Regions from separate parts of the Comamonas fluminis genome, predicted to be linked through region 3. Evidence: riboswitches for the same ligand, from Rfam matches in the RefSeq annotation. Region 3 holds a riboswitch; each other region holds the start of a gene.
The links. Region 3 has a riboswitch for cobalamin ahead of JDW18_RS12575 (FecCD family ABC transporter permease). Riboswitches for the same ligand answer to the same signal wherever they lie in the genome.
Positions count from the first base shown of each region.

Region 1: it holds a riboswitch for cobalamin, as region 3 does, so the genes downstream of both, JDW18_RS08290 (nitrite reductase) here and JDW18_RS12575 (FecCD family ABC transporter permease) in region 3, are expected to answer to the same signal.
Region 2: it holds a riboswitch for cobalamin, as region 3 does, so the genes downstream of both, JDW18_RS09740 (TonB-dependent receptor domain-containing protein) here and JDW18_RS12575 (FecCD family ABC transporter permease) in region 3, are expected to answer to the same signal.
Region 4: it holds a riboswitch for cobalamin, as region 3 does, so the genes downstream of both, JDW18_RS20140 (ABC transporter substrate-binding protein) here and JDW18_RS12575 (FecCD family ABC transporter permease) in region 3, are expected to answer to the same signal.

Region 1 covers NZ_CP066783.1:1,729,705-1,737,493, reverse strand. Annotated here, with positions in the region: gene JDW18_RS08305 (DUF72 domain-containing protein) at 1-438, shown strand, start outside; gene JDW18_RS08300 (enoyl-CoA hydratase/isomerase family protein) at 583-1,686, opposite strand; gene JDW18_RS08295 (YbaN family protein) at 1,906-2,340, shown strand; cobalamin riboswitch at 2,422-2,651, shown strand; gene JDW18_RS08290 (nitrite reductase) at 2,849-4,147, shown strand; gene JDW18_RS08285 (precorrin-8X methylmutase) at 4,131-4,760, shown strand; gene cobI (precorrin-2 C(20)-methyltransferase) at 4,771-5,511, shown strand; gene cobJ (precorrin-3B C(17)-methyltransferase) at 5,522-6,301, shown strand; gene JDW18_RS08270 (cobalt-precorrin-6A reductase) at 6,312-7,070, opposite strand; gene cbiT (precorrin-6Y C5,15-methyltransferase (decarboxylating) subunit CbiT) at 7,069-7,789, shown strand, end outside.
Region 2 covers NZ_CP066783.1:2,034,158-2,041,946, reverse strand. Annotated here, with positions in the region: gene JDW18_RS09750 (bifunctional adenosylcobinamide kinase/adenosylcobinamide-phosphate guanylyltransferase) at 1-328, opposite strand, end outside; gene JDW18_RS09745 (cobyrinic acid a,c-diamide synthase CobB) at 349-1,770, opposite strand; gene JDW18_RS09740 (TonB-dependent receptor domain-containing protein) at 1,774-3,648, opposite strand; cobalamin riboswitch at 3,717-3,959, opposite strand; gene JDW18_RS09735 (DUF904 domain-containing protein) at 4,215-4,424, shown strand; gene JDW18_RS09730 (cell division protein ZapA) at 4,465-4,845, shown strand; gene JDW18_RS09725 (helix-turn-helix transcriptional regulator) at 5,236-6,489, opposite strand; gene JDW18_RS09720 (sensor domain-containing protein) at 6,712-7,789, opposite strand, start outside.
Region 3 covers NZ_CP066783.1:2,660,518-2,668,306, forward strand. Annotated here, with positions in the region: gene JDW18_RS12565 (HNH endonuclease) at 1-235, opposite strand, end outside; gene JDW18_RS12570 (hypothetical protein) at 438-680, shown strand; cobalamin riboswitch at 1,845-2,107, shown strand; gene JDW18_RS12575 (FecCD family ABC transporter permease) at 2,316-3,401, shown strand; gene JDW18_RS12580 (ABC transporter ATP-binding protein) at 3,365-4,186, shown strand; cobalamin riboswitch at 4,236-4,499, shown strand; gene JDW18_RS12585 (TonB-dependent receptor) at 4,751-6,775, shown strand; gene JDW18_RS12590 (ABC transporter substrate-binding protein) at 6,796-7,789, shown strand, end outside.
Region 4 covers NZ_CP066783.1:4,360,381-4,368,169, forward strand. Annotated here, with positions in the region: gene JDW18_RS20120 (GntR family transcriptional regulator) at 1-190, opposite strand, end outside; gene prpC (bifunctional 2-methylcitrate synthase/citrate synthase) at 211-1,392, opposite strand; gene JDW18_RS20130 (short-chain fatty acyl-CoA regulator family protein) at 1,576-3,078, shown strand; gene JDW18_RS20135 (GNAT family N-acetyltransferase) at 3,238-3,762, opposite strand; cobalamin riboswitch at 3,821-4,048, shown strand; partial or broken gene JDW18_RS20140 (ABC transporter substrate-binding protein) at 4,337-5,187, shown strand; gene JDW18_RS20145 (FecCD family ABC transporter permease) at 5,248-6,327, shown strand; gene JDW18_RS20150 (ABC transporter ATP-binding protein) at 6,324-7,163, shown strand; gene JDW18_RS20155 (pseudoazurin) at 7,181-7,636, shown strand.

The sequences.
Region 1 (7,789 bases), 930 kb from region 3:
CAGGCGCTGGCACAGCACCCTCAGGTGATAGTGGCCGTGGAAGTGCGCGACCCCGAGTTGCTGACTCCCGCGCTGGTCGATACGCTCAAAGCCCATGGCGCCACGTTCTGCCTGGGCCTGCACGGCAAGATGCCGCCTATTGAGGTGCAGCTGCACACCTTGCGCGCGCTGTGGCCCAGTCCGCTGGTCTGCCGCTGGAATCTGAACCGTATCTTCGGCGCATACGGCTATGCCGATGCCCAGAAAAAGCACGAACCGTTCAGCGAAATTCGCAGCGAAGACCTGCACACCCGCGCCTGGCTGGCGCGCACCATCAAAGGCATTACGGGCGCAGGTCAGCCCGCCTTTGTCACCATCAGCAACGATGCCGAGGGCTGCGCGCCGCGCTCCATTGCCCTGCTGGCGCAGGCAATTGCGCAGCTTCAAAAGTCTGCCTGAGGCCTGCTACAAAAAAATTCAATATAAATGGGCTGAAGTCCAGGTTTTATAAAGACAGTTAGCTATCAAAATAATAGAGCCCGCAAACATGAGTGTTGCGGGCCTAGCTAAACGTTGCTCTGTATGAGAGCGACTCCGTCAAGCTCAGTCTTTCAACATTGCCAACGGGTGCGAATGCGCAGGCCAGGGGCTGTCAAAAAACGCCTGCCACTGCGCATCGCTGACTTCTTCAATGCTGGCGGGGTTCCAGCGCGGGCTATGGTCCTTGTCCACGGCCAGGGCGCGAATGCCTTCCACCGTCTCGCTCTGGCCGGGGCGCAGATAAAAGCAGTGGCGCACCATATCGCGCTCCATGCGCAGGTCCTCGGCCAGCGTCATCTTGCGGGCACGGCGAATCTGCTCCAGCACCACATGCAGCATCAGTGGCGAGCGCTTGCGCAGCGTTGCCGCTTCGGCCTTGGCCCAGTCGCTGCCTTGCTGCAGCGCCTGCTCGATCGCGGCCACTGTGGGCAAGGCAAAGCAGGCATCAATCTCGGCGATGTGCTCTGCATTCTTGGGCTGAACGCTCACAAAACGCGAGCGCACCACGGCGTTGAGCGCTTCCACATTGGCAAAATCCGTCGTCGCCAGCGTCTCCCACAACTCGGCCTGCTGGTCGCTGGGAATGCAGCCATCGGCCAGCTTGAAGGCCACAGCATCGCCCGCGCCAATGGTGTCACCAGTCAGCGCCAGCCATTCACCCACCGCACCGGGGCAGCGCGAGAGGAAATAGCCACCGCCTACATCCGGGAACAGGCCAATGGCCGTCTCGGGCATGGCCATCTTGGTGCGTTCGGTCACGATACGCAGCGAGCCGCCCTGGCTGATGCCCATGCCGCCGCCCATGACGATGCCATCCATGAACGCGATATAGGGCTTGCCCAGCGTGTGAATCAGGTGGTTGAGCGCATATTCCTCGGTGAAGAAATCTTCAAGTTCCGGGTTGCCCTGGCTGCCAGCGGTATGCAGAAAGCGAATGTCACCGCCTGCGCAGAAGGCACCGAAAACGCCATCCTTGTTGCTGCCGCGAATCGCCACCGCCAGAATCGCGTCGTCTTTCTGCCAGTCCAGCAGCGTTGCCAGCAAGGCGCGCACCATTCCCAGAGACAGCGCATTGAGCGCCCTGGGGCGGTTGAGCGTAATCATGCCCAGCTTGCCGCGCACTTCGGCAATCACATCAGGCGAATCGGTGCTCTGGGTCGTCGTCATTGTTCTTACTCCTTGAATCTGTGTTGATGCGGGCCATGCAGCGCCTGCCCAAACGAAGCCCGATTATGCGAGCCACACCTGCGCCAACCGGGACAAGGATGTGACAAATGCCGCCAGAGCGGCGGCCGGAAAAACCATACTGCCACCTGTGCTCGCTAATATGAGAGGCCTGATGGCGACATTCCTGCCCGGAATGCCACGCCGCCCATGTCCTGCTTCATGACCGATCTTTCGCCACCGCCCGACTCATCTGCCGAGCAGCCCGCCCCGGAGCCTGCCGCACTTTCCGCTCCGCTGCGTTATTTGCTGATCGCCTTTGCCCTGATCTGTGTGCTGCTGGGCCTGATCGGCGCTGTCGTACCAGGCATGCCCACCACGGTGTTCATCCTGATGGCCGCCTGGGCTGCTGTGCGCAGCTCACCCCGGCTGCACCGCTGGCTTTATGCGCACCGCATCTTCGGGCCACTGCTGCGCAACTGGGATGCGGGCGGAAAAATCACCCGCCGCGTGAAGTGGACGGCCACCTTCAGCATGGTGTTCAGTGGTGCGCTGATTCTGTATTTCTCCCACAAGCCCTGGATAACTGCCGTGACGCTCAGCATCATGGGCTGCGTGCTGATCTGGCTGTGGCTCAGGCCCGAACCCTCACTCTGAACGAGGCAAACACACAGCGCCCACGCCACTCGCTGAGGCTCTGAATTTTTTGAGCGAATGGATATCGCGTAAGATTCGCCCCGATCACAGGTGTTTTCAGGCGCGTTTTGGGCCTGAAGATGAAACGAGAAGCAGGTGAATGACACAAGCCACCAATCCTGCACTGCACCCGCAACGGTAATCAAAGATATTGAGGCACAAGTCATTGCCAGCAATGACAGTCACTGCGAAAGCGGGAAGGCGTGCCTGAATTTCAACTCTCTGAGTTGAGCTTTGTAAGTCCGGAGACCGGCCTGATGTGACCAAGGCGCAGCGGGATTGCATGTGGCTTGATGGGCTGCTGCACTCGCACAGTCAATCTCCCTCCTCCCTCTGCACATCTCAATCATCTGGCCCGGGTATCGGCCTGACTGACGTGGATTTGGCATGGTGCGAGGATCTCTGTGGCTGGCTCGACTGCAGCCCGCTGAATGTGGCGACATCCGCTTGATGGCGGTGGCAGCGCTGCATGGCTGATTCCGTCAAAATTCAGGGTTGGTGCCCCACCGCCTGGAAGCCCATGCAGGCGCAAGACGGCTGGATTGTGCGCATTCGCCCTCATTGCGCCTCCCTCAACGTCGCGCAATGGCGCGCACTGGCTGAACTGGCCCTGGCACACGCCCATCCGCAGCTGGAGCTGACCCGGCTGGGCAACATTCAGCTGCGCGGCGTGCACGCATCGCAACTGGGCCAAGTGCGCTCGCAACTGGTGGCCGCCGGACTGGTGCCAGCTAACGCAGATGAAGACCTGGCGCCCGCCGTCCATTGCAGCCCTCTCTATGCGCGCCATGACCTGACACATCAGCTGGCGCAGTCGCTGTCTCACGCTGCAGCCACGCGCCTGAGCCCGCATGCACTTCAAACGCTGGGCCTGAATGCCTTGCCCAGCAAGTTCGGCCTGCTGGTCGATGATGAGCAGCAAAGCCTGCGCGATATTGGCGCCGATCTGCGCCTGCATGTCTTGCCCGCCAGCGCCCAGACAGAGCACTTCGCCCCGCGCTATGCACTCACACTGGGCGGCTCTGGAAAGACCCATGTCTATGCCAATGCCACAGAGGCCATTGAAGCCGCTGTGCAGATCGCCATTTGGTTTGCCAGTGAACGCGTGCGCGGCAATCAGCAAGACGACAGGCAAGCCATCACACGGCTGCAGCAGAAGCTGGCGTATTTGCCGCAAGACCTGCCCGCGCTACGGACAGCAACGGTACTGGAAACATCGCCCGACGCATCGGCAACCTGCCCCCTCACACCCGGCGAACACGGGCGGCACTTTGTTCTGGGTGCCCCACTGGGCCGGGTGAATGCGCAAGCCGTGCTCTTGCTGGCAAGCCATCTTCCGCCAAACACCGAGATCAGAGTTACGCCCTGGCGCTCGCTGCTCGTGGCAAATGGCGCCACAACTATTGCGCCGAAGGCGCTGGACAGCGCCTCATGGATTGTCGAGAGCCGTGACGCACGAAGCCGCGTTTCTGCCTGCACCGGCAGCCCCGGCTGCACGCAGGCACTGATGCCTGCGCAGCAGCTGGCACTGCAATCTGCAAAACATCTGCCCGAGGGCATGCATCTGCACATCAGCGGCTGCGCCAAGCTGTGCGCGCTTGGCAAAGAGGCCACCGCCGTCGTTTATGCAAGCCAGTCTGACGCGGCGCAGCTGCTGCTCAACGCCTACACCGCTGCACAGCCGCAAGCCCGTATCCAAATTCCCTTTCAGGCCCAGTTATCAGAGCCTGCACAAATACAAGAACTGATCCATGAGCTATCAATATGAAAAGCACGGTGAAGAAATTTACCGTCAGTCTTTCAGCATCATTCGCCGCGAGGCAGACCTGGCCCGCTTCACCCCGCTGGAAGAACGCGTGGCCTGCCGCATGATTCATGCAGCAGGCATGGTGGAGCTGGCGGCGCACATCCATTTTTCGCCCGACTTTGCCGAGGCTGCTGAGGCAGCGCTGCAGGGTGGCGCCCCCATTCTGTGCGACGCCCGCATGGTCAGCGAAGGCATTACCCGCAAGCGCCTGCCTGCAGACAACTCCATCATCTGCACCTTGCAGGATGGCCGCACCGCCGAGCTGGCCCAGTCCATGGGCAACACACGCAGCGCCGCCGCGCTGGAACTGTGGCGCGAGCACCTGAATGGCGCCGTCGTGGCCATTGGCAATGCGCCCACGGCGCTTTTTCACTTGCTCAATATGCTGCAAGACCCGGCCTGCCCTCGTCCCGCCGCCATCATCGGTTGCCCGGTGGGTTTTGTAGGCGCGGCGGAGTCCAAGGATGCGCTGCGCGAATGGGGGCAAATTCCTTTTGCCATCGTTGAAGGGCGCCTAGGTGGCTCAGCCATCACCGTGGCTGCTGTCAATGCCCTGGCCACCTCTGTTGAATAAGGCCTGCACCATGACTCAAGGAAAAATTGTGTGCGTGGGTCTTGGCCCTGGCGACCCCGAAATGATGAGCGTGAAGGCCGACCGCCTGCTGCGCAATGCGCGCCATGTGGCCTATTTTCGCAAGCTTGGCCACCCCGGCAAAGCACGGCAGTTGGTCAACGGCCTGCTGCACGCCGAGGTCACCGAATACCCGATGGAATACCCGCTGACCACGGAAATTCCGCACGACGACCCACGCTATATTGCCCAGCTTTCAGACTTCTATCTGGGCTGGCAAAACCGGCTGACCGATCTGGCGCGTGACGAGGAAGTCATTGTGCTGTGCGAGGGGGACCCGTTTTTCTACGGCTCCTTCATGCATCTGTACGTGCGGCTCAAGCAAGCCGCACAGGCACAGGTGGAGGTTCTGCCCGGCATTCCCGGCATGGTGGGCTGCTGGCACGCCACCGGCATCCCCATGACCTGGGGCGATGATGTCATGAGCGTGCTGCCAGCTACCTTGCCTGATGAACCGCTGCGCCAGCATATGCAGCGCTCCGATGCGCTGGTCATCATGAAAGTGGGCCGCCATCTCGCTCGCATCCGCACTCTGCTGACCGAGCAAGGCAAGCTGGATCAGGCCTGGCTGGTCATCAACGGCACCATGAGCGATCAGCAAGTCATGCCTTTGCGCGACGCGCCTGAGCGCTGCCCCTACTTCGCCATCGTGATCGTGCATGGCAACGGCCGCCGCCCTGCCAATGATCTCTGAGGCAGGCCGCATGACACACGCAAGCTCACAAGGCAGGCTCACGGTGGTGGGCCTGGGCCCGGGCAATGCCGAGCTGCTGACGCAGCAAGTTCGCAACAGCATTGCCAGTGCGACAGACGCCTTTGGCTATTTCCCCTATATCGAACGCCTGTCGGGTCTGGAACACCTGACTCTGCACGCCAGCGATAACCGCGAGGAGCTGGAACGTGCACGCGCCGCGCTGCATCTTGCGGCGCAAGGCAAACAGGTGCTGATGCTTTCCTCGGGCGACCCCGGCGTATTCGCCATGGCCAGTGCAGTCTTTGAAGTGCTGGAATACGCCGCGCCGGATGAGCAGTTGCTGTGGCAAGCCGTGCACATCGAAGTGCAACCCGGCATCACGGCCATGCTGGCGGCGGCTGCGCGCCTGGGCGCACCGCTTGGGCATGACTTTTGCACGATCAATCTTTCGGACAACCTCAAGCCAGCCGAGGTGATAGAGCGACGCATTTGCCTGGCCGCGCAAGCCGATTTCGCCATGGCGTTCTACAACCCCTGTTCAAAATCTCGTCCACAGGGGTTTGAACGTGCGCTCAAGGTCTTGCGCCAGGAGTGCGAGCCAGAGCGTCTGATCTGCTTTGCGCGCAATGTCAGCCGCCCCGATGAAACGCTGAATGTTGTGCCGCTGGCTGCCGCAAGCGCCGAGATGGCCGATATGCGCACTCTGGTGATTGTGGGCAACAGCCTGACCCGCAAGGTTGGCCCCCATGTCTACACCCCGCGCAGCTATGGCGTGCAGGCCCGTGGCTGAAGCCAGCGCATCACAGCCGCTGGCGCAGCCAGGCCATGGCCTGCTGCGGGCTCTGACACTGCTCCCGTTCGGGGAGCACTGGCCGGTCCACCATGATGACGGGGATCTGCAGCGCTCTGGCCGCTTCGATCTTGGCATAGGTATCAGGACCACCCGCGTTCTTGCTGACGATGCAGTCCACCGCATGGCGTTTGAGCAATGCCATTTCATCCTCAAGCGCAAAAGGCCCGCGCGCCACAATCAGCTCATAACTGCCGCAGGGCAATGGCAGCGCTTCATCCGTCTGATCGACCACCCGGAGCACATAGCGCTGCTCGCTAGCCTGATGCGCAAAAGCAGCAAGCTGCTTGCGGCCAATGGCCAGAAAGACGCTGCGAAATCTTGGCGGGGCACCAGACGCCACCACCTGCGCCGCAGCCTGCATATCTGGCACAGAAATCCATTGATCGCCAGCTTGCAAGGACCAGCCAGGCCGCTCCATGGACAGCAGGGGAATGCCTGCCGCAGCGCAGGCTGCATGTGCATTACGGCTCATCTGCGCTGCAAACGGATGCGTTGCGTCAATGACATGGCTGATGCCGTGCTCTCGCAAATAAGCCAGCAAGCCATCCACACCGCCAAAGCCCCCCACGCGCATTGGCAAGGCCGGAGTGCGCCGGGTCTGCGTCGCGCCTGCATAGGAATAAACCGCAGGAACGCCAGCTTCGCTCAACAAGGTGGACAGAACATAGGCATCAAAAGTGCCGCCTAACAGGAGAACTTGGGTCATGGCCAATCCGTGGCTTTCAATCATTGGAATTCATCCCTCAGGCCTGCAAGGCCTGAGCGCTGCCGCACTGCAAGACCTGAACAGCGCCGAGCTGGTCTTTGGCAGCCCGCGCCACCTTGAGCTGGCACAAGTTGGCAGCCGTGGCCGCACTTGGCCGGTTCCGTTCAGCGTCGATTCCGTACTGCAACTGCGCAAGCAAATTCCGGTTGCCATCCTGGTCTCGGGCGATCCGTTTCATTTCGGCGGGGGAGCGTCGGTTGCCAAACACCTGGAAGCAGGCGAATGGCGCAACCACCCTCAGCCCTCTACATTTTCATGGATTTCAGGCACGCTGGGATGGTCGCAGGAGCATACGCATTGCCTGGGCCTGCATGCCCGCAGCTTTGAAACACTGACGCCACTGCTAGCCCAGAGCGAACGCTTTATCTGCCTGCTGCGTGATGCCGCCGCCGCACAGGGCATAGCTTCCTGGCTATCCCAGCATGGCTGGGGAAGCAGCCTGATGTGGCTGATCTCGCAGGCAGGCAGCGAGCAGCAATGCATGGAAACTGGCACGGCCAGTGAACTGGCTGCCAGCTTGCTTGCCCAGCCTGTGCAAGCGCCCGTTGCTGCCGCTTTTGAAGCCCGTGGCGGCTTCGGCCTATCACAGGTTCCGGGGCGCAGCTGCGACGCATTTGCGCATGACGGGCAGATCACCAAAAGCCCCATCAGAGCCATGA
Region 2 (7,789 bases), 630 kb from region 3:
TCGTCAGCCACAGCGTCAGGCAGTCAATCACCAGCAGCTTCTCTGGCTGGCTGTGCTGCACCAGCACGCGGGCCAGTTCACGCGGCTCCTCAAGAGTCTGCATGCCCGGCACGCGCTCGGCGCGGTCACGCTGGTGGCGGGCAATGCGCTCCACCATTTCCGCATCCCAGGCCTGGCCAGTGGCCACCAGCACCGCCTCATGGCGGGCGTCAGCCTCCAGCCACTGGCGGGCCAGCAACTCGGCGCGGCGCGATTTACCGCTTTTCTGGCCGCCCAGCAAAAACAGGCTGCGCGGCAGGCAGGGATGGGAGGTGGAAGCTGTACTCATGATTTGCGAAAAAGGACTGGCTAGCCCTCGATTGTTGCGCCAAACAGCCAGGCCGCCGCCGCTGGGCACGAGGCAAACCAGGCGTGAAAGTAGCTGGCCCGCACGCTGCCCGACGCGTAAAACGCCTCGCCACGCTCGGCATGCACTTCCGCGCCGGGTCGGCTGCTACGGGTGCTGAAGGCCATTGGCGTATCCAGACGGCTGTAGTGAAAGGTGTGCCCGCGCAGCAAGCCCATGGGCAGCACCAGTTGTTGCATGCCCAGCCCGCCAAGCCGGTTCTGCATGGTCACACGTCCGGGCAGCACGGCCCACAGCGGCTGCTGCGCGCCCTGCAAATCGGTAATCGACTCACACAAGGCCAGCATGCCGCCGCACTCCGCCCACACCGGCTTGCCCTGGACCACATGCTGGGCAAGGGCTTCTCGCAAACCGGTATTGGCCGCCAGCGCCTGCGCATGCAGTTCCGGATAGCCGCCGGGCAGCCAGATGGCATCGCACGCTGGCAGCGCATCGCCCGCCAGAGGCGAGAAAAAGCAAAGCTCCGCCCCCATGGACTGCAGGCAGTCCAGATTGGCCGGATAGATGAATGAGAAAGCCGCATCCCGCGCAATGGCAATGCGCTTACCCGCCAGCCAGGGCTTGATTTCTGGCTGCGGCTCATGCTGCGCAGGCGGCATGAAGTCCACACACCAGTCCTGCCAGCTGGGCTGGCCCGGCTCGGCTTGCCAGAGGCGCTGCCCCAGCGGAGTCTGGGCCAGGGCATCCGCAGCGGCATCCAGCCGCTGCAGTGCATCGCCAAGCTCATGGGCCGCAATCAGCCCCAGGTGCCGCTCAGGCAGCAGCGAAGCCGATTTGGGCTTGGGTGCTGGCTCGCCCAGTTGCACACCCGGCATGGCACCCAGCCACAACTGCGGCTCGCGCATGCCGCGTTGCAGCAGCTCTGCATGATGGGCGGTGGCCACGCGATTGGCCAGCATGCCGGCCCAGCGCAGCTCTGGCCGGTAATGGTGCAAGCCATAGGCAACAGCACCAAAAGTGCCTGCCATGGCCGCAGCATCAATGACCGCAAGCACCGGCAAACCCAGCCGCTGCGCCAGATCGGCCGCGCTGAGGTTGCCATCAAACAAACCCATGACGCCTTCGACCAGAATCAGATCTGCATCCTGCGCGGCTTCATGCAGGCGGCGGCGCACATCGGCCTCGCCCGTCATCCACAGATCCACCGAATGCACGGGCTGGCCACTGGCCAGCTCATGCCAGTACGGATCCAGAAAATCCGGCCCGCACTTGAACACCCGCACCTTGCGCCCCTGACGCGCATGCAGCCGCGCCAGCGCCGCCGTGATGGTGGTCTTGCCCTGACCCGAAGCCGGGGCGCTGATCAGAATGGCGGGGCAGCGGGCAGACTCAGCCACGGGCAATGCCGATTTTTCCTCAACCACGGCTTAACGCGGCTGCCACAGCAGGGTCAGGTAGCCAGCACGGCCACGCGTGTTGTAACCGTAGGCCGTGGTGTAGTCCTTGTCCGTAAGGTTGGCGATACGGGCAGACAGGGTCCAGTCTTTGTCCAGACGGTAGCTGGCATACAGATCCACGGTGGTGTACTGGCCCATCAGCTTGTCTGCCGAGTTCTTCGCGTCGTCATAGCGCTTGCCCACAGACTGAGCCGACGCGCCGAAGGTCCATGCGCCCCAGTCCTTGTCTGCAGACAGACGCGTGACATGGCGGGCGCGACGCGGCAGCAATGTGTCGGTCAGAGTGTTGCGAGGATCCAGTTGGTCATAGTCCGCACGCAGCTTCCAGCCCATGAACTGGCCGCTGTAGCCCAGCGTCCAGCCCTTGATACGGCTGCGAGGGATGTTCTCGGGCTTGGTCGTGTTCGCGATATAGCCGCGAATGCGGTTGTCGAAATAAACCAGCTTGACGGAGTGCCCACCTTCGCTCCAGGTCACACCCACATCGGTATTGCGACCAAATTCAGGCTTCAGGTCTGGCGAGCCATAATCTGGCCAGTACAGCTGATTGAAGGTCGGCGCCACAAAGCTTGTGCCATGCGAGGCATGCAGGCGCCACTGGGAGTTCAGACGAAACCCATAGCCCACGCCCCAGGTGTTCTTGCTGCCGAACTGCGAGTTGTCATCGCGGCGCAGATTGGCCTGCCAGCTATGTGCGCCCTGCTCACCGGTCAAACCGACAAAGCCGGAATTCACTGTTCGCTCCGTCACCGAATATTTGGTGCTGCTGTTGACTTCCTGCTCCAGTCGTTCAAAGCCTGCAACCACCAGGCCAACGGGCGTGGCGATATCGTTTTGCCACTGGTACTGGCGCTGAGTGGTGGCAAACAGGCCCGGCAGGTTATAGGACTGCGCGGAATCAATGGCATTGCTCTCATCACGCGAATGGCTGATGGTGAACTTGGACTTCCAGTCCTTCAGGATTCGCCCAGTCACCGAAGCCGTGCTGACCTGCGTGCGCAAAGCACTGCGGGTATCCACGCCAGGGCCGTCATCGAAATGGGTGATGCCTTCCGAATACAGCACGCTGCCGTCAACACGCCAGTCAGAGTTGATCTCATAGCCCAGCGAGGCATTCAAAGAGCTCTGGCGAAACGGGTCCCGGTCGGGGTTGTAGTTTCCGTAGGCCACCTTGGAATTGGTGGAGGAAAAACCATGTTCGGTCGTGCGCTGCGCATTCAGCGAATAGTTCCAGCCTTGCTGAGAGCCATTCAGACCCGCGGCGGCCTGCGCATAGTGGTCACTGCCCAGCGTGACACTGGCATATGGATTGAAAGGCTTTGCGCCAGTGCCCTTCTTGGTGAAGATCTGCACCACGCCACCAACTGCATCGCTGCCATACAAAGAGGATGCTGGGCCCTTGATGACCTCAATGCGCTCAATGGATGCCAGAGGAATATTGGCCCAGGAAGGGCCGCCGCTGGTTGCCGAGCCATAACGCACACCATCCACCAGCAAAATCGTGTGCCGGCTTTCCGTGCCGCGCGTGAAAACGCTGGCTTCCTTGCCCAGACCGCCATTGCTGGTGATCTGCAGGCCCGCCTCACGCTGCAGCAGCTCAGGCAGGCTGCTGCCTGCGGCGCGCTCGATCTGCTTGGCATCGATGACTGTCACATCTGCCGTCAGCTGTTCAATGGAGGCTTCGGCGCGGCTACCAGTGACCACGGTTTCTGCCATCTGGCGTGCACCCGCATCCTGTGCATGGGCGGCAAACGAAGAAATAGCGCACAGCACAGCCGCAGCTGCCACACGAGTGCAGGCAAATGGCGCCACGCAGAGCTGCGCGGACGAAGAGTTTCTGGACATGAGAAATCAGCGAGAAAGCGCTCACGCCAGCCTACCCGCCGACACTGAGCAACACATGTCCGCAAATAGCAGACACACCCAAGTTGGCCGGTATCCGGGCTAGGCGAATCGTCCTCTTGCCAGCCTTCCCAGCGCGCAAGCGCCAGTGGCTATCAGGGAAAAGGAGGAATGCAATGGCACTCCATTCGCCGACCGTTGCGGGGGCAGCGCAGGCCCGGCGCACCAGTCAAATCTGGCAAACACCTCCCTGCTTCCCGTTGAACTGAGGCGGCAGAGCAGCCGCATCGAGCACCAACAGCCGCGCATTGTAATGAAGTTCAACCCGTGCTCATCCTTCATTCGAAGGAGCCGGGTGACGATTTTTTACCTTAAAAACTCAGTTTATGCAGACGCAATCTGCGTATGGCGCTACGATTTTGCGAAATCAGGCACTCATCTGCAAAAAGACAGGTTTCACCGGTATTCGCTGCCCCTGTGCGGCAACCCTCCCGAAACATGTACAAGTCAGGTTTTGCGTGCAATTTAATGCCCACCTACTGACTGCAAGACCTACAATGGCAGAGTCTATGACCCCCCAGCCTTCTCTTGATCTCATTGCCGAGCGCGTGGAGCGTCTGTTGGTCCGCCATGAAGAACTTCAGCGCACCAATGCCTTGCTCACCGACCAGGTCATCGCCCTTACTCAGGAGCGTGATTTGCTGCGCCTGCGCCTGCAGGCAGCACGCGCCCGCGTGGACGCGCTGATCGAACGCTTGCCCGCTAACCAGGGAGAGTGACACTGTCACCTTCCGCCTCCAGACCCTGTCACAGACGCCCATGAAGCAGATCGATGTGCAAATCATGCAGCAAAGCTATGTGCTGACCTGCCCCGATGGCCAAGAAGAACGCGTGATGGAGGCCGTCCGCCGTGTGGACGATGCCATGACCCGTGTACGCGACTCCGGCAAAGTCCGCTCGCGTGAGCGCGTGGCGGTGCTGGCAGCGCTGAACATGGCCTTCGATGTGCTGGACCGTGATGCCCAGCAGGCCCACATGGCAGCAGCCCAGGCCGAGATGCAGTCCATGCAGCAGGAGCTGGCGCCCCCCGCAGAGCTGGACGAAGCCGCAAAGGCCGAGCAGCAGCGCCAGCAGGAACTGGCTGAGCAACTGGTGCTCAAGCTCGACCACGCGCTGGAAAACGACGCACGCCTGCTCTGAAAACTGTCAAAGCCTGAAAACATCAGGGCAAAGCTGTTTTGCCGACTGCAGGTTTAACATTCCCCGTTAAAATAGCACCTGTCTGCAAATCTGCCGGTTTTTATATTTCCTTGAACCAATGCTCACTGAGCACGGGCTTGGTAAATCACCTATTGAGCGTGATCGTCTCGCGTCAGATGAACCCAACGATAGGTTGCCCTCGCCCACCTGAACCCCCGGTTCAGGATGACGAACCGGTGGCGTTTGCAGACACCTTGTTTCTGAGGGCAGTTGACTATCCAGACAACGAACACAACTGCCTGATCTGAATTTGAAGCCCGCTGATGCGGGCTTTTTTCATGGGTACTTCAGGTTGATGCCGTGAACAGAGGTTTCTGAATGGCGCCGGGCTTAATGATTGCCCAGCCAGGCCACGCTATTGAGGAAAAGTCGCACCAGCTCTGTCTGGCGGCGAACACCCGTCTTGGAAAAAATCGAGCGCAGATGGGCCCGCGCCGTATTCGGGCGAATGTTGAGTGTTTGCGCTGCTTCCTCCAGCGACAGGCCATTGGCCAGCTGAATGGCGAGCGATGTCTCGGCGGGTGTGAGCTGGAACAATTGCTGGGCAAGTTTGACCGGGGGATCAGGGCGGCCCGTGGTGTCTCTCACAAACACCGCCACGCTGGGGCGCTGCTTGCCTTCGGTCCAGTCATCGGGCGATATGTTCTGCACCACCACACCCCAGTTCAGCTGGCCTGACTGGCGCCCCACCGACATGCCCTCGGTCATGACGCGCTGGGTATCCTGCGGGTGCATCAGCGCGTCCTTGATCAAGCGCTGCAGCTTGCGGTTGTCATTGGCATAGGCCGCTTCCAGCTCCCCGTTTTTGACGCGCAGGCCATCGCCGCTATTCAAAATGGTGGTGGCGGCTGGGTTGCTCTCGATGACCATGCCGTTCTGATCGAGGATGACCACCCCCACCATCAACTGCGCCGTGGCCCGGCCATACAGAGAGATCAGCTGACGATCACGGTTGAGCGCCAGGTGCATATTGAGCGCCCGCTTGATATGCGGAAGCAGCAGCGTCATCAGCGCTTTTTCACGGGCGCCGAAAGGCTCTGCCTGCTCTGGGCGAGTGGCACGAAGGCCGTAGCAGCAGCCGTCTTCGGTCTCGATGTCTATGGCGAGGATGTGAAAGACTTCTACATGCTTGCACCATTCCGTGTAATAGCGGCAGGTGCGCCATTCGCGCTCGGAAATTCGCTCGGCCAGCGTGACGGCGGTATCGAGCGGAATGCCGCGCAGCGGGCTGCAATATCCATAGGGGTCATGGGCCAGCAAGGCCTTGCGGGTGCTGGCGGCCGAGATCACCAGACCGATGTTGTCCCCCATGGTGTCGCGAACAATGAGGGAGCCGTAATTCCCCCCGGTCTGCACGCGCAGCAGCTCCAGAAACGACTTCCAGGCTTCGGCATCTGTCGCGGCCAGATAAAGCGCGCCAACCAGCTGACTGAAGTTCTCGGTAGAGATTTCCAGGTCAGGATCGAGCAGCTCCACCGGCTGAGATGGAGCCACGCCGCCCACTGGTACATCCTTCAAAACACAGTCCTGCGCCGATGTCTTGTAGGTGGAGAATCCGGTTTTGGAAAAAGCGCTCTCAGCCATGCACACCTCAAACAAACAACAAGTAGCGCTGAGCGCCAGCGCCCCTTATTCAGAAAATCTGGCTTACCGCTTCTATATCAAGCGCTGAAAGCTATGATTTAAATAGCATCTGGCGGTGTGCTCAAACCCATGCACTTCAGCAGAATCTGCTGACACAGGATTGTTGCGGCCAACAAGTTCGCCTGCATCGTCAAGATAGACGATAGAAATTCCCAACCGCTCTCAATCCACGCGCTGCATGGAGCGAAGAGCCTCAGGCGCTTGCAGCTCCGGGTTGAGCAATTGACTCTCCACCACCTCATGCCTTGACTGCAGGCGCTGCCGAAACTGCCCGGCAGGCAGTGCTGGCGAGCACAGATAGCCCTGGTAGTAGTCGCCACGCATCTGGGCAATGGCTGCGCACTGCTGCTGGGTTTCCACCCCTTCGGCAACAGTCTCCAGCCCCAGAGCACGTGCCATGCTGATGATGGCGCCCACAATCGCCTTGTCTTCCGCCTCATGCGGCAGGCCACGCACAAAGCTCTGGTCGATCTTGATCTTGGAGATGGGCAGCTTCTTCAGATACGACAGATTGGAATAGCCGGTGCCAAAGTCATCAATCACCAGGCCCACGCCCAGCTCTGCAATCTGCTGCACGCGCAAAGACATTTCCTGCACATCCTGCAGCAGGATGCTCTCGGTCAGCTCCAGCTCCAGCCATTGCGCAGGCAGCGTGCTGCGCTCCAGCGCACTCACCAGCCGCCCCACAAAATCAGGCTGACGGAATTCAAGCGCAGAGACATTGACGGAGACCTTCACCGGAGTACCCTGCGCCAGCCAGCGAGCAGCCTCCAGCAAGGACTGATCGAGCACCCAGGCATCCAGCGCCACCACATAGCCGGACTCTTCGGCCAGGGGGATGAAGACAGCGGGCGACACCACACCCAGCTCAGGGTCCGTCCAGCGCAGCAGCGCCTCGGCGGCCACAATCTGGCGGGTCTGCATATGCACCTGCGGCTGGAAAAAGACTTCCATATGCCCACGGTCCAGCGCCTGGCGCATCGCATGCTCCAGCTTCATGCGCGACAGCAGGCCGGCACTCATCTGGGGCTGATAGAAGCTGAAATTTCCGCGCCCACGCTCCTTGACGCGGTACATGGCGATATCCGCCTGCCGGATCAGCTCATCCAGCGTCTGCCCATCCGCCGGAAACTGCGCCGCGCCGATGCTGCACTGAACGGAAAAGCCCAGCCCATCCAGCATGAAGGGCTGACGCATGCTCTCCAGAATGCGCTCGGCCACGCTGGCCGCACCTTCGCCG
Region 3 (7,789 bases):
TGCCCCGCGAGTTGCAATTAACGGAAAGCACCGACAGATCAGGACCTAGATTCTTTAAAGCAAAGTCGGGAATTCGCTGGACGATGTAATCGCCAACCTCCGTTGAAGAGACTGGTCGCCCCATACCAAGCACAGCATCGAGAACAATTTCCCATGTGGGCTTCAGTCCATAGCGATATAGCCTGGGGGCTTTCGCCTTTGTGATTTCCGATGGCATCGCCAGACCCGCTTTCATTTTTCACCGCACACAATTTTATGCGCCAAGCATAGATCACTACCTCATTGGCTATGCGAACGAGAGCTATGAAGCAAGTTGACGGTCAACTATCAGCCATGAGCTGACATTGCGATAAGTGCAGATTACTGTGACCTATGCGGTTTTTGACTGGGCACATCGCTTCAGCTAAGCTCTAGAAAAACCAAACTAGGGACACAAAATGAGCGACTGGGACTTTCTGCACGACATGCATAACGAGGGCTACTCAGCCGCCGATATTTCAGATGCTGCGGCTGTTGGATATGCGCCTGGCTACGGCCCACAAGATGATGAGGCGGGAATGGACCCAGAGTTAGAGCATCAGCTGAACCTTGCAGCCTTAGACAGCTTAGAAAATCTAATGAAGACTGGACGCCTCACAGAGGCACAGTATCTCGAATGCAAAAAGGCAATCCTCAAGTGAAAGAAGGTGCTTCAGAGCGCCTTTTTTGCTGCATAAGATAAGCAGGATTTATCAGCAGTTGAATGACTGAAGAGGGTCAAGCTGCGACAGCCGCAACCGGCCAATGTGCACTCATCGACCAACCTCAAAGCCGGGGGCATTCCCAACTGGGTTCGAGTCTTGAAGAACTATTCGAGCATCAGATCCAACCAGTCGAGCACCTCGCCATTGGGAAGGTGACAAGACACTTCCTTCGATTCGATCTTTAGAGTCCCACCCATACGAGCACAGTCCGCTCGATCATGATCGATTTCAGTCATCCGAGGTGTTGGGCTTGCACACGCTACGAGAATAAAAACTACGGCTATGGTCATCAGCTTGTTCATAAGCGGTTTTTCCCTCAATGCTGCCTTTAGGCTTTTGGCGGATTCAAGAGTGGAGTGCTGAAAGCTGTCCCGGTACACGGATAGTGGTGATCGTACCCTGAAGCCCTTTGCGTGGCCGGTTGTTGATCTTTAAGTAGCTACATGATGCCTTGTCAACTTCCGCTTGGGGTCGATTTACGACAGTCACGGTGCGTTCACAGCATATGACTGGCGGTAGTGTCTCTGCCGAATACAGCCTTACCGAAGGCAAGTGCTCAGGATTGTGGCCAGCTTGGGGTGAGCACCCCACCTGAGCGAAGGCAGCGAGCCCTTTTTTAAAGCCTCACAGCCGTTCTTTTAAAACGCCCATCCTTCATCAGGTTGGGCGTTTTTCTTTGCAATGCGCCTTTAAATTCTCAATCTTCCACTTCCAACCTCCCACGAAGTCGGAAGTTTTGAGAATTGAGGGCCATCCGACTATGTGTTTGATTTTTATAGATATTCTGAGGTTGGAAGCAAAGCAGCTTCCGACCTCGGAACTTCCGACCTTGAAGCAGCGGCACGACTCCTGGCTACGCAGGCAAACATCCCCCTAAGCGCCCGATTACACAAGGGAAACCGGAAATCCCATGCCCAGCACCGTTTAGTGCGCTAACGGCCCACTCTGGCCGTTTTGTGCCCCTGGTCGGCCCATTCTGTGCCAAAGCCACCGAGTGACTCTGCAGACCCCACATCGCCCGCAAACCCGCGTTATCATTGGGCCAGGGCAGAATGGGTGTCGTGCAGGTTATGTGCCAAAGTGGTCACCTCCCCACTAGTCTGCCCTGCCCCAGCAACAGGTGCCCGATGTCCATTCGGGTTAAACGGGAACAGGGTGCAAAACCCTGGCTGCCCCCGCAACGGTAAGCAGATCAACACCGCTTCTGGGCTTTTGCAATATATGCAAAAAGCCAGCCACTGGCGTTCTACGTGGCCTCGTCATCGAGGTGCGCGGCAGCGCCGGGAAGGTGAAGCAGTGGGCATGGGGCCTCGCGCCCCAAGCCATTTGCCAGCCCGGATACCGGCCTGTTATTTGCAACACCGGCCTGCGGGGAGCAGCGTGATGGCAACAGGCTATGCCGCGCTTTCACCGCACGCGCACCCTCCCGCCTGATCTCATCGCCTGCATGCAAGCCGCCTGCTTTGACAAGATAGCGATGAGATTTCCCACACGGCCTTTGATCTTCCACCCTGCCCTTACACAGCAAGGCGATAGCCCGGCATCTGGCCTGACCAGCGTTCTACGGCTCTCATGACGGCGCCTTCGACTCAAGCCTTCACCCGGCAGCGTCATCAGCTGAAACTGTGGCTGTTTGCACTGACGGCCGTGCTGCTGCTGTCTCTGACGCTGGCCATTACGCTGGGGCCGGTGCGCATTGGGCCCACTCAAGCATGGCAAATCACCGCGCATGAACTGGCGCAGCGCCTGGGCATGGAAACCCAGCCTGCCAGCTGGAGCACGGCCCAGTATCAGATTGTCTGGCGCGTTCGCCTGCCGCGTGTGCTGCTGGCGGCCATGACTGGCGCCGGCCTTGCCCTGGTGGGTGTAGCCATGCAGGCCATGGTTCGCAACCCGCTGGCTGACCCCTACCTGCTGGGCGTTTCATCGGGAGCATCAGTGGGCGCCGTCAGTGTGCTGGCCTTTGGCACACTGGCATTTGCGGGGGAACTGGCCTTACCACTGGGCGCTTTTGGCGGCGCACTGGCAGCCTGCACAGCGGTGTATTTTCTCGCCCATACCAATGGACGATTGCAGGCCTCGCGATTGATTCTGGGTGGCGTCGCCATTGCCTACTGTCTTGGTGGCGTCACCAGCCTGATCATTCTGACAGCCAACCAGCGTGAGCTGGCGAACTCCGTGCTGACCTGGACTCTGGGCAGTCTGGCCGGAACCCGCTGGAAAGAGCTGGGGCTGCCTGCTGCCCTGCTGCTGGCAGGAATTGCGCTGCTGCTGGCGCAGGCGCGTTCGCTCAATGCATTGCTGTCTGGCGAAGAAACTGCAGCCACTCTGGGTGTGGACACCACACGCACCCGGCGCTGGCTGTTTTTGCTCGTCTCGATGGTGACGGGAGTTCTTGTTGCGCTGACAGGCCCCATCGGCTTTGTGGGCCTGATCGTGCCGCATATCACCCGCATGCTGGTGGGCGCCGAGCACCGGCGGGTACTACCTGTCGCAGCGCTGACAGGTGCCATCTTCCTGGTCTGGGTCGATGTGTTTTCCCGCATCAGCTTTGCCCCTGCCGAAGTGCCCGTTGGCGTCATCACGTCGCTGCTGGGCGGGCCCTTCTTTGTCTGGATGCTATGCCGCAAGAGCGCCCGGGAAAGGATCAGCCTGTGAACGGCCAACACTACTTGCTGGAAGCCCGGCAACTGCACTGGCAAGCTGCAGCCACCCATATCGTCAAAGACATCAGTCTGCATATTCAGCGCGGCGAATTGGTCGGCCTGCTGGGGCCCAATGGCAGCGGCAAATCCACCTTGCTGCGCATGATCTACCGCATCCTCAAGCCTTCCAGTGGCACGGTCTGCATGCAAGAGCAAGACGTCTGGCAGCGCAGTGCCCGCGACAATGCCCGCGCCATGGCTGTGCTGGCGCAAGAGAACACCGGTGAGTTTGATCTGCGCGTCTGTGATGTGGTGCTCATGGGGCGCACCCCCCGTCAAAGCGCTTTTTCTCGCGACAGTGAAGAGGACTTGCGCATCGTCACTCAGTCTCTGGCACAGGTGCACGCCCAGGCGCTGACCGAGCGCATGTTCTCCACCCTCTCAGGCGGTGAAAAGCAGCGAGTGCTGATGGCCAGAGCACTGGCGCAGCAAGCCCAATTGCTGGTGCTGGACGAGCCCACCAATCACCTGGATGTACGCCACCAGTTCGAGCTGATGAACCTGATACGCAGCCTGGGCCTGACCACACTGGCTGCACTGCATGAGCTGCCGCTGGCCGCCCATTACTGCGACCGCCTTTATCTGCTCAAGGATGGCGCGCTGGCTGCACAGGGCACGCCCGCCGAGGTGCTGACGCCGCAGATCATTGCCCAGGTCTATGGCGTGCAGGCGCAGGTGCGCATCAACGAGCGCAGCGGCAAGCCTCTGATTGAGTTCATGCCGGACCAATTGCTCTGAATAACGCTTGAAAGCGCCCAAGGACTGCTAAACTCTTGCGGCGCCTTGATGGCGCTTCGTTTCGGAAGGTGCTTGCTCTTAAAACAGCGAGTGAAACGGGAACAAGGTCTGATCTCTCGATCAGGAAGCCTTGGCTGCCCCCGCAACGGTAAGCAGGAACACACAGCTCACGCAAGTCGCAGCAGCGCTTGCAGCCACTGGAGATGATTCGGCCCTCGCTACGCGAGGTTTCGAGTTTTTCGGGAAGGCGAGATGTGCATTCAGCAATGAATGGCCTGTGAGCCCGGAGACCGGCCTGCCGATGACTCAACTCCGCCCCATGGGCGGTTTTCACGACAACTGTCTGCGGGGTGCGGATAGCGGCCATTTGGTGGATGCGGTCATGCCTGTCAAAGGCAGACAGTTCTGCGGCACAGCTATCCCTTCAGGCAGTTTCGACCTCCTGATATGTGCTTTCATCCACAAAACTCTGTTTCTCTTCACTCCTCCCTTCACTCCAAGCATCAGTTGCGCCATCTTGGCAGCACCGCGTTAAAACTGCTGTTGCTCTGCCCGACAGTCAGCATGGCCCAGCAGGCTCTGCCCGAAGTCACGGTGCAGGAAAAACGCCAGCCTGCCCATGAGCTGCAGACCAGCCAGCCAGCCACCTCTGCCTCGCATGTGAACGTACCCGTGCTGGACCTGCCTGCCAGCGTCAGTGGCGTGTCGTCGCAGCAAATCGAAGAGCGCGCCGATTACAGCGTCTCTGACGCTGTCACCCGCACCGTGGGCCTGAGCGCTTCGGGCGCACCGGGCAATGGCGGCCTGTCTTTTTCCAGCCGTGGCTTCAATGGTGTGAACTCCATTGGCGTTGCCGAGGACGGCATTACCCTGGGAGTGGCAGCAGGCACCATCAACTACCCCGGCGACAGCTGGGGCTATGAACGCATAGAAGTGCTGCGTGGCCCCGCATCGCTGATGTATGGCAGCGGCACCATGGGCGCCACGTTGAATGCCATTCGCAAACAGCCCAGCCGGGAGCGTTCCTCCGAAGTGCTGCTAGGCGCTGGCGGCAACGGCAAGGTCTACAGCGGCATTGGCACCACCGGTGCGCTGGGCGAGACCGTGAGCTACCGCATCGACGCCTATGGTGAACGCAGCGACGGAGAACGAGACTTGGGCAAATCCAGCAGCGGCAAGCTGATGAGCGCATTGCGCTGGACGCCGCGCAGCGACGTGACCGTGGACCTGAGTGCCGACATCAGCCGCCAAAAGCCCGAGCGCTACTTTGGCAGCCCCGTGGTTGACGGACAGATCGTCAAGGAACTGCGCCACAAGAATTACAACGTACTGGATGCCATTGACGAGTTCAAGGACCAGCGCTTTCGCGCCAAGGCGCAATGGCAGGCCAGCGATGCATTGACGCTGCGCAACGAAATCTATCACTTCAAGTCTGACCGCCACTGGAGAAATATCGAGGGCTATGACTACAACCCCTCCACAGCGCAGGTGGACCGCTACGACTATCTTGAAATCAGCCACGATGTGCAGCAGACGGGCAACCGCATGGGTCTGGACCTCAAGGCCGGAGCACATCAGATTGCCATGGGCTGGGATATTTCAAACGCCAAGTTCAGCAATATGAGCAACTCCCCCTACACCGGGGAGTCCACTGTCTCTGCCTTCCAGCCACAAAATGGCTACTGGGACAGCCCAGACGCCTTCCTGCCACGCATGAGCTCCAGCATTCGCCAGAACGCGCTGTACCTGGAAGATGCCTGGAAAATCAACGAGCAATGGCTGCTGATGGCTGGTCTGCGCCGCGACTGGTATGACTTCTCGCGCACAGATATCCAGACTGGCGCCGGTTTCGACAAGCCTCTGAACGGCACTTCCTGGCGCCTCGGGCTGACCCACAAATTCAGCGCCCTCAGCAGCGCCTATGTACAGACCAGCACCGGTCATGACCCTGTGACCAGCCTGTTGTCCATTGCCCAGTCGCAATCGGGCTTCAGCCTCAGCAAAGGCCGCCAGGTCGAGGTCGGCTACAAGCAGCAGTTGGCCGATGGCCGTGGCGAATGGACAGTGGCGGCCTACCGCATCGTCAAGGATGACATCATCACCCGCGACCCGGAGCGCCCTTCTCTGTCTGTTCAGGGTGGCCAGCAGTCTTCCCGGGGGCTGGAGCTGACAGGTCTTGTTCACGCCAGCAAGGCGCTGCGCTTTGAAGGCAATCTGTCCTATGTCGATGCGCAGTTTGACCGCCTGCTCGAAGGCAGCAAGGGCATCAACCGCGCTGGTAACCGCCCCAGCAATGTGCCGCGCGTCACCGCCAACCTCTGGGGCCACTACCGCACCGGCCCATGGCAAGCGTCGCTGGGTGTGCGCTATGTTGGCGATCGCTATGCAGACAATGCCAACACCACCCGCCTGCCTTCCTATGTGGTCACAGACGCTGCACTGAGCTGGGATGTCAACCCGCGCACCACGCTGCGTCTGGTGGGGCGCAACCTGACCAACCGCATCTACGCCACCGCAGCCCAAAGCAGCACCCAGTGGCTGCTGGGTCGCGGGCGCAGCGTGGAGCTTTCGGCGCTGATGCGCTTCTGATGGCATTGAGGCCTGTTGCCATGCAAGCCATTTGCTTGAATCGTTGCAGCGCCTCAGTCCTGCTGGCAGCCTCGCTGCTGGCAGGCTGCGGTGAATCCTCTGCCCCACAGGCAAGCCCACCTCAGGCGCGCCAGCACCAGCCGCCGCTGGAGCTGTCTGTCTGCGGCCAGACCGTGCGCTACGACAAGGTGCCGCAGCGCGCCGTCACGCACGATGTGAACATCACCGAGATGTTTCTCTACCTGGGTCTGGGTCAGCGGCTGGTGGGCTACTCGGGCATCCCTTCCAGCAAGGAAATCAGCCCGCAGTTGCGCCCCTGGCTGCAGAGCCTTCCCAACCTCTCTTCACAGGGAATGAACCTGGAAGTCTTGCTGGGTGCAGAGGCCGACTTCGTCTTCGGCGGCTGGAGCTACGGCTTCCGCCCCGGCGCAGTCACCCCTGAAAGGCTGGCCAGCCACGGTATTGCGTCCTATGTGCTGTCCGAATCCTGCATTCGCGTGCAAAAGCGCGAACGTGTGGCGCTCGACGACGGGCTGCAGGATCTGGAAAACATCAGCCGCATCTTCGCCGTCAGCTCACAAGCCCAGCCGCGCATCGACAAGCTGCGCGCATCTCAGGCCCTGCTGCGCCAGCAAATGCAGGGCAATCCGGTACGACCCCGCGTCTTCGTCTATGACAGCGGCCAGGAAATCCCTGTCACCGTCGGCCACTTCGGCATGCCGCAGGCCATGCTGGATGAAGCGGGTGCGAGCAATATCTTTGCCGACCTGAACCAGAACTGGCAGCGCGGCAACTGGGAAGACGTGATCGAGCGCGACCCAGAGTGGATTGTGATCGTCGATTACGGCCAGCCAGATGCGCAAGGCAAGATCGACTTCTTGCTACAGAAAAAAGAGCTGGAAGCGGTTTCTGCTATTAAGAATCGGCGCTTTTTTGTCATGAGCTATGCCGAGGCCACGCCTGGCCCGCGCAATATCGAAGCCACCCAGCGCCTGGCTGCCGCCTTGCACCCCG
Region 4 (7,789 bases), 1.7 Mb from region 3:
GCCTTGGTTGCGCCGTAAGCAGCCCTTCGTGACACAGCAGCTTCATGGCTTCGCGCACAGGGGTACGACTCACACCAAACTCCTGGGCCAGCGCGCCATCATTGATGTCACTGCCTGGAGGCATCTGGTGGCTCAAAATGCGTTCACGCAGTTTGTCGGCGATGGCGATGCACAGGGATTGGGCTTGCATGGGCTGGGCGTTCATGGGGCTTACTGGCGTTCGTCGATGGGCACAAACTGCAGATCGTCCGGGCCGGTGTAGTTGGCGCTGGGGCGGATGATCTTGTTGTCCTGGCGCTGCTCGATGATGTGCGCCGCCCAGCCGCTGGTACGGGCGATCACGAACAGGGGTGTGAACATGGCGGTGGGCACACCCATCATGTGGTAGCTCACAGCGCTGAACCAGTCCAGGTTGGGGAACATGTTTTTCACTTCCCACATCACCGACTCCAGGCGTGCGGCGATGTCATACATCTTGGTGCTGCCCGCTTCGTCGGCCAGGCTTTTGGCCACGCCCTTGATGACCACATTGCGGGGGTCGCTCACGGTGTAGACGGGGTGACCGAAGCCGATTACCACTTCCTTGGCATCGACGCGGCGGCGGATATCGGCCTCGGCCTCGGCCGGGTTGTCGTAGCGTTTCTGGATTTCGAAGGCCACTTCATTGGCGCCGCCATGCTTGGGGCCGCGCAATGCGCCGATGGCACCGGTGATGGCCGAATACATATCGCTGCCGGTGCCAGCCACCACGCGGGCTGTGAAGGTGGAGGCATTGAACTCGTGCTCGGCATACAGGTTCAGCGAGGTGTGCATGGCGCGCACCCAGCTCTCGGATGGCTTGGCGCCGTGCAGCAGGTGCAGGAAGTGACCGCCGATGGAGTCGTCATCGGTCTCCACTTCGATACGGCGGCCCGAGTTGCTGAAGTGGTACCAGTACAGCAGCATGGAACCCAGGCTGGCCATCAGGCGGTCGGCAATGTCACGCGCGCCTGGCAGGTTGTGGTCGTCTTTTTCGGGCAGGGCGCAGCCCAGGGCCGATACGCCGGTGCGCATCACATCCATGGGGTGGCTGGCGGCGGGCAATTGCTCCAGCGCGGTCTTCACGCTGGTGGGTAGGCCGCGCAAGGCCTTGAGCTTGCCTTTGTAAGCCTTCAGCTCGGCACGCGTGGGCAGCTTGCCGTGCACCAGCAGGTGGGCAATTTCTTCAAATTCACAGACTTCGGCAATGTCCAGAATGTCGTAGCCACGGTAGTGCAGATCGTTGCCGGTTTTGCCAACGGTGCACAGCGCGGTGTTGCCGGCCGTCACGCCCGACAGGGCCACGGATTTCTTGGGCTTGAATGCGCCTGGGGATGTGGAAGGAACAGTAGTGGGTGCGGCAACGGTAGTCATGCGTGTCTCCTGAAATGTGGGGAAGGCCGATCAAGCCATTTTTGTCTTTGGTGATCTGCCATACTTCGCAATCTACGCATTTGCATTCCCACCGGGTAGGGCTGAATTGGCGAATCATTGCGAAGTAAAAAAAGCAGATTTGCGAAGTTTGCAAATTTGTGAATCACGCTAGGAGCAATCACGATGGCCAAGACTTTCATGGGCGTGCGCCTGCGCAGCCTGCGTGCCGAGCGCGGCATGACCCAGGCGGCGCTGGCGCAGGCGCTGGAGCTGTCGCCCAGCTATCTGAACCAGATCGAGCAGGACCAGCGCCCGCTCACGGTGGCGGTGCTGCTCAAGATTCACCGGGTGCTGGGCGTTGACATCCAGCAGTTTTCGGAAGATGAAGAGGCGCGCCTGCTGTCCCAGTTGCGCGATGCGCTGGCGGCCATGCCCCAGCCTGAAGGCGCTGTACCCTTGCCCGAGTTGCGCGAAGTGGCCTCGCGTTTGCCGCAGCTGGCCCGGGCACTGCTCGCCATGCACCAGCGCCATGCGGCCAATACCGAGCGGCTGGAGGCGTTAACTGCCAGACTGGGTGACGGGCGTGCGGAACTGGAGGATGGGGCTTCAGGCAAGCTGGTGCCAGAGCCAGCACGGCAGATGCCGTTTGAAGCAGTACGCGATTTCTTTTTTGCCCATCGCAACCATTTTGATGCGCTGGACCGTGCCGCCGAAACTCTGGCCCGGCAGGCGAGCGAGCAGGCCAGCAGCCAGGGTGGCAGTCTGCAGGAGTGGCTGCAGTACCGGCTGCAGGCCAGGCATAACGTGCTGGTGTTGCGCAGTGCGGGCAGCCAGGGCAGTAAGGCTGCCGCAGCCTCTGCTGTGCAGGGGGAAGTGGAAAAAGGGCAAAGCCATCGCCGCTTTGATGCGGCCACGCGCACGCTGTACGTGGCGTCGCAGCTGCGCCCGGCCCAGCAGGCGTTTCAGCTGGCCACTCAGCTGGCGCTGCTGGAGTTTGATGCGCTGATTGAGGAAGCGCTCAAATCCACAAATTGGCAGGACGAGGCCACGCGGCGCCTGGCACGCATGGGGCTGGCCAACTATGTGGCGGGTGCTTTTGTGCTGCCTTATGGCGAATTTTTGCAGGCCGCCGAGAGCCTGCAGTACGACATAGACTTGCTGGCGCGGCGCTTTGGCGTCGGCTTTGAGACCGTGTGCCACCGGCTATCGACCTTGCAGCGGGCCGAAGCCCCGGGCGTGCCGTTTTTCTTCATCCGTGTGGACCGGGCAGGCAATATCAGCAAGCGCCAGTCGGCCACGCATTTTCACTTTTCCAAGACTGGCGGAACCTGCCCGCTCTGGGTGGTGTACGAGGCCTTTACCCAGCCGGGGCGCATCGTGCCGCAGCTCGCCTCCATGCCCGACGGACGTGTCTATCTGTGGATTGCCCGCACCATCAGCCACGCAGGCCAGGGCTGGGGCGCGCCGGGAAAGACTTTCTCCATTGGCCTCGGCTGCGATTTGCAACATGCCGCGCGGCTGGTGTATTCCAAGGGGCTGGATTTGCGCAAGGTTGAGGCCGCCACTCCGATTGGCATGGGCTGCAAAGTCTGTGAGCGCAATGCCTGCCCGCAGCGCGCCTTCCCGTTTGTGGGCAAGCCTCTGCGGGTCAATGAAAACGAAAGCGGCTTTGTGCCTTACGGGTAGGCTTGCCATGTGAGGTCGGCATGCAACAAGGTAAGAAATACGCGACGATATCTTCAGCTGCGTCGAGATGTTCAACAACCCCATCCGCAGACATTTTCCTGCGGATGGCCTGTCTTCGATAGAGTTCTAGAGGCGTAATTCTGTGAGGCTTGACGCAGTCTAGGAAAGGCTGGTTGATTCACATAAAGCAAGCTGCATATGAATGGTTTGCCACAGCGGATCGGCTTCTCGATCAATGACCTCAAAGTGGTGCTTCTGCCAGAACTCCAGAGCGCCAGGCAAAAACGGATGTGTGTGCAGGTAAAGAACGTCCACGTTTTGAGACTCTGCATGAGTGCGCAGCCTATGCAGCATCCGCCCGGCCAGCCCGGAGCGCCGATGCTCTGGCGCAACAAACAAGCGCACGACTTCCATGACTTTGTGCTGTTGGAAATTTAACTGCGGAAATCTGCCGTCATAGACACGGCATGCAATTGTTGCCTGAACGCTTTGTCGAGAATCGAGAGCCGCCAGCATGCAGCCACTGCCTGAGAGATAGGTCGCTTCGAATTCACGCAGGTCTTCAGGTGTCTCCTGTGCGTTGATGCGCCCGGCGAACATGGAAATGCGCACGTTTTGCAGAAAGCTTTGGACTTGATGCAAGTCACGAACGCGCTGAATGGAAATGGAATTTGAAGTGGGCATGAACAGAGAAAACTAGCGCATTCGTCCAACGGGCCTGTGACTGCTGCTACAAAATCAGCTACATTACCGCAACTTTGGTTTCGCAAGAACATGTATTCGCTGTGGTGAATGCATGAGGGAATCCAGTGGTCCGGCACTTTGCTTGCCGGCCCGTGAAATGGAACTGCCCCCGCAACTGTAGGCAATGAGCCAGCCATCCAATAGCCACTGAACATCTCTGTTTGGGAAGGCGATGCGCCAGCGATGATTTGCCAGTCAGGAGACCTGCCAGAGCATCTATCAATCATTGCCGGCGGGGTGTCCGGGGAGTGTGCATCTCATCGTTCCAGTACTGCGCTGCCTACCCAGGCAGATGCGAAGGCGCGTGGCTTGCCATATCTTCCAGAGTGCTTCTCGCCGCTTCTGGAAAGTTATTCCGATGCTGCTTAGAAGCCTTGCCAGCGCTGCCCTGATCGCCACCTCTTTTTCTGCGTACGCCACTGACTATCCGGTGCGGCTGCAGAACTGCAATTACACCGTCAAGCTCGACAAAGCGCCTGCATCGGTGGTCACCATCGGCCAGGCTGGTACCGAGATGCTTTACGCATTGGGTCTGGGCGACAAAGTGGTGGGCACAGCCCTCTGGTTCAACCCGGTGCAGCCGCGCTTCAAGGCCATCAACGACAAGGTGCCGCGCCTGTCGGACAACATTCCCAGCTTTGAATCGGTCATCGGCAAGCGCCCGGCCCTGGTGGTCTCGCAGTTTGAATGGATGGTGGGCAAGGACGGCGTGGTTGGCACGCGCGAGCAGTTCCATGACCTGAACATCGCCACCTATGCCATGCCCGCAGACTGCGAAGGCAAGAACAATCTGGTGGGCTCGGACGGCACACGTACCGCCAGCTACGACGTCAAGGCTTTGTACAAAAGCATTCGCCAGCTGGCTCAGGCCTTTGATGTGGAATCGCGCGGTGAAAGCCTGGTCAAGGAGTTGAGCGATCGTCAGGCCCAGGCGGTGGCCAAGGTCAAGTCTTCCAAGCTGCACAACCTGTCTGCCGCACTGTGGTTCTCTAGCGCAGACCTGGCGGCTGACCCCTATATGGCTGGCAAGAACGGCGTGGCGGGCTACATGATGCAGACGCTGGGTCTGCGCAACGTGATCGAATCGACAGAAGAGTGGCCACAGTGGGCTGGGAAACCATTGCCAAGGCCAACCCTTCGGTGCTGATCATCGCCCGCATGGATCGTCGCCGCTTTCCTGCGGATGACTACCAAAAGAAGCTGGAATTCCTCAAGAAAGATCCCGTCACCCAGCACATGGATGCCGTCAAAAACGGCCGTATCGTGATCGTGGATGCCGATGCGCTGCAGGGCTCGATTCGCCAGGTGGACGGCATGGAGCAGATCGCCAATGCCGTGCTGAAGATTGAAGGCATCGCTAAGTAAGCTGAGCGGAAATGGGCGCCATGCACTTTGCGTGCACTTTGCATGCGCCCCTGCTGTGTCATGAACACCTTCACGCTGAGTCAGGGGCGCTCACGCATTCCGCTGGGCCTGCTTTTGCGCATGGCCTTGCTGGCAATCGCTGCCGCAGCTTTGCTGTTGCTGGCGGTGGTGCTGGGCATTGCCATTGGCGAGACCGATATCTCGGCCCGCATTGTGTATGAGGTGCTGGCCAATCAGCTTCTGGGTGCCAGCTACGCTATAGACCCCATCAACGCAGGCATTGTCTGGAACTACCGGCTGACCAGAGCTTTGGTGGCCGCCAGCTGCGGCGCGGGCCTGGCGGTTTCCGGGGTGATCTTGCAGTCGCTGCTGCGCAATGCTTTGGCCGAGCCCTATTTGTTGGGCATTTCTGCCGGTGCTTCCACGGGGGCGGTTCTGGTGTCGGTGGCGGGCCTTGGGGCTGGCCTCATCTCCATGACCACAGGGGCATTCCTTGGTGCCATCTGCGCATTTGCACTGGTGGCCTTGCTCGCCCATGCCGCAGGCAATGGCGGGCTGCGTAACGGCGGCCAGATTGTGCTGGCCGGTATTGCTGGCTCGCAACTGTTCAATGCACTGACCTCGCTCATCATCACCAAGTCGGGAAGTGCCGAGCAGGCGCGCGGCATCATGTTTTGGCTGCTGGGCAATCTGAGTGGCGTGCGCTGGCCAGACACCTTGCTGACGGCCTCGGTGGCCGTAGCGGGGATGCTGGTCTGCCTGATGCATGCCCGCTCTCTGGATGCGTTTACCTTCGGTGGGGAGTCTGCCGCTGCTTTAGGCGTTCCCGTGCGCCGCGTGCAGCTGACGCTGCTGCTGGCCGCAGCCTTGATGACGGCGGTGATGGTGTCAATCGTCGGCGCCATCGGCTTTGTTGGTCTGGTGATTCCGCATGCAGCGCGCTTGTTGGTGGGTGTGCGCAACCGGCGTCTGATTCCCGCCAGTGCCTTGATCGGTGCCATCTTTCTGATTGCGGCTGATGTGGTTTCACGCACGCTGATTGCGGGGCAGGTTCTGCCCATTGGCGTCATTACCGCCTTGGTCGGTGCACCGGCTTTTGCCTGCATCTTGCTCAGAGGCCAGAAAAGAGGGCCCGCATGAATACTGACGCCCTCAAGCATTCGCCAATTAGTTCGCAAATTGATCGGCAAATTAGTCCACTGCCGCCAGTGCTGCACGCACGCGATATCAGCTGGAAGGTTCGCGGCAGCCCAATCGTCAAACCGGTTTCGTTATCGGTCTTTGCTGGCGAGATGCTGGGCCTTATTGGGCCAAACGGCTCGGGCAAATCCAGCCTGTTGCGTTTGCTCTCGGGCGTGCTCAAACCTAGCTCGGGCGAGGTCTTGCTGAGCGACCAGCCACTGCGTCAATTGCCACGCCGTGCGGTGGCGCGGCAATTAGCTTTTGTGGCGCAGACGGCCGATACCGCAGACGCCATCAGCGTGAGTGAAGCGGTTGAGCTGGGGCGCACGCCCTGGTTGTCTGCGCTGGAGCCGCTATCAGCGCTTGACCAAGAAATTGTTCGCGATGCGCTGCGCGATGTGGGTCTGTCAGCTAAGGCAGATAGCCGCTGGAACTCCTTGTCTGGTGGCGAGCGCCAGAGGGCGCATATCGCCAGAGCGCTTGCGCAGCAGCCCCAATTGCTGCTGATGGATGAGCCCTGCAACCATCTCGATATTCACCAGCAACTGTCGTTGATGCAGCTGATTCAGGCTTTGCCCATCACCAAGGTGATTGCGCTGCATGACCTCAATCAGGCCGTGGCTTGCGACCGTCTGGCGGTCATGCATCAAGGCCAGCTGGTGCAGCTTGGCACCCCTCATGAAGTATTGACCCCGGAACTGATTGAGCAAGTCTTTCAGGTTCGGGTGCACACCTTGCTTGACCCCCAGGACGGTAGCCGCGTGCTGCGCTTTCAACCCATGGCCAGTCTTTAAAACAGGAAATTTTCATCATGCCAGCTCCCCATTTCGTCCGATGTGCCGCGCTGCTGCTGTGCAGCTTTGCCGCTCCTCTCATGGCTGCAGAAACCGTCGAAATCAAGATGCTCAACCGTGGCCCACATGGCGCCATGGTGTATGAGCCAGAGTTCGTCAAGATCGCGCCCGGCGATAGCGTCAAATTCCTGGCCGCCAGCAGCGGCCACGATGCGGTTTCCATCGCAGGCATGTCGCCCGCGAGTGCGACACCCTTCAGAGGCAAAACCAACCAGGAAATCACCGTCACCATGACCGAGCCCGGCCTGTACGGGGTTAAGTGCCAGCCTCACTATGCAATGGGCATGGTGATGCTGATCCAGGTCGGTGACGACGCCAAGCTGTCTCAGCTCTCGGTTCCCGGTGATATGCCAGAGCAAGCCAAGCAGCGCTTTCAGATCATCGTAGGTCGCGCACAGGCAGCGGCGAAGTAAAGCATGGCAATACCTGTCACACCCAACAATGCCTGCGCATCTCGCAGCCATTGGAACTTGCACCTGAACTGATATTGCTACTGCTGAGATTGATTTGATGAGAGTCCGTATTTTTCGCCTTCATGTATACGCTGCCCTGCTGTGTGGAAGCGG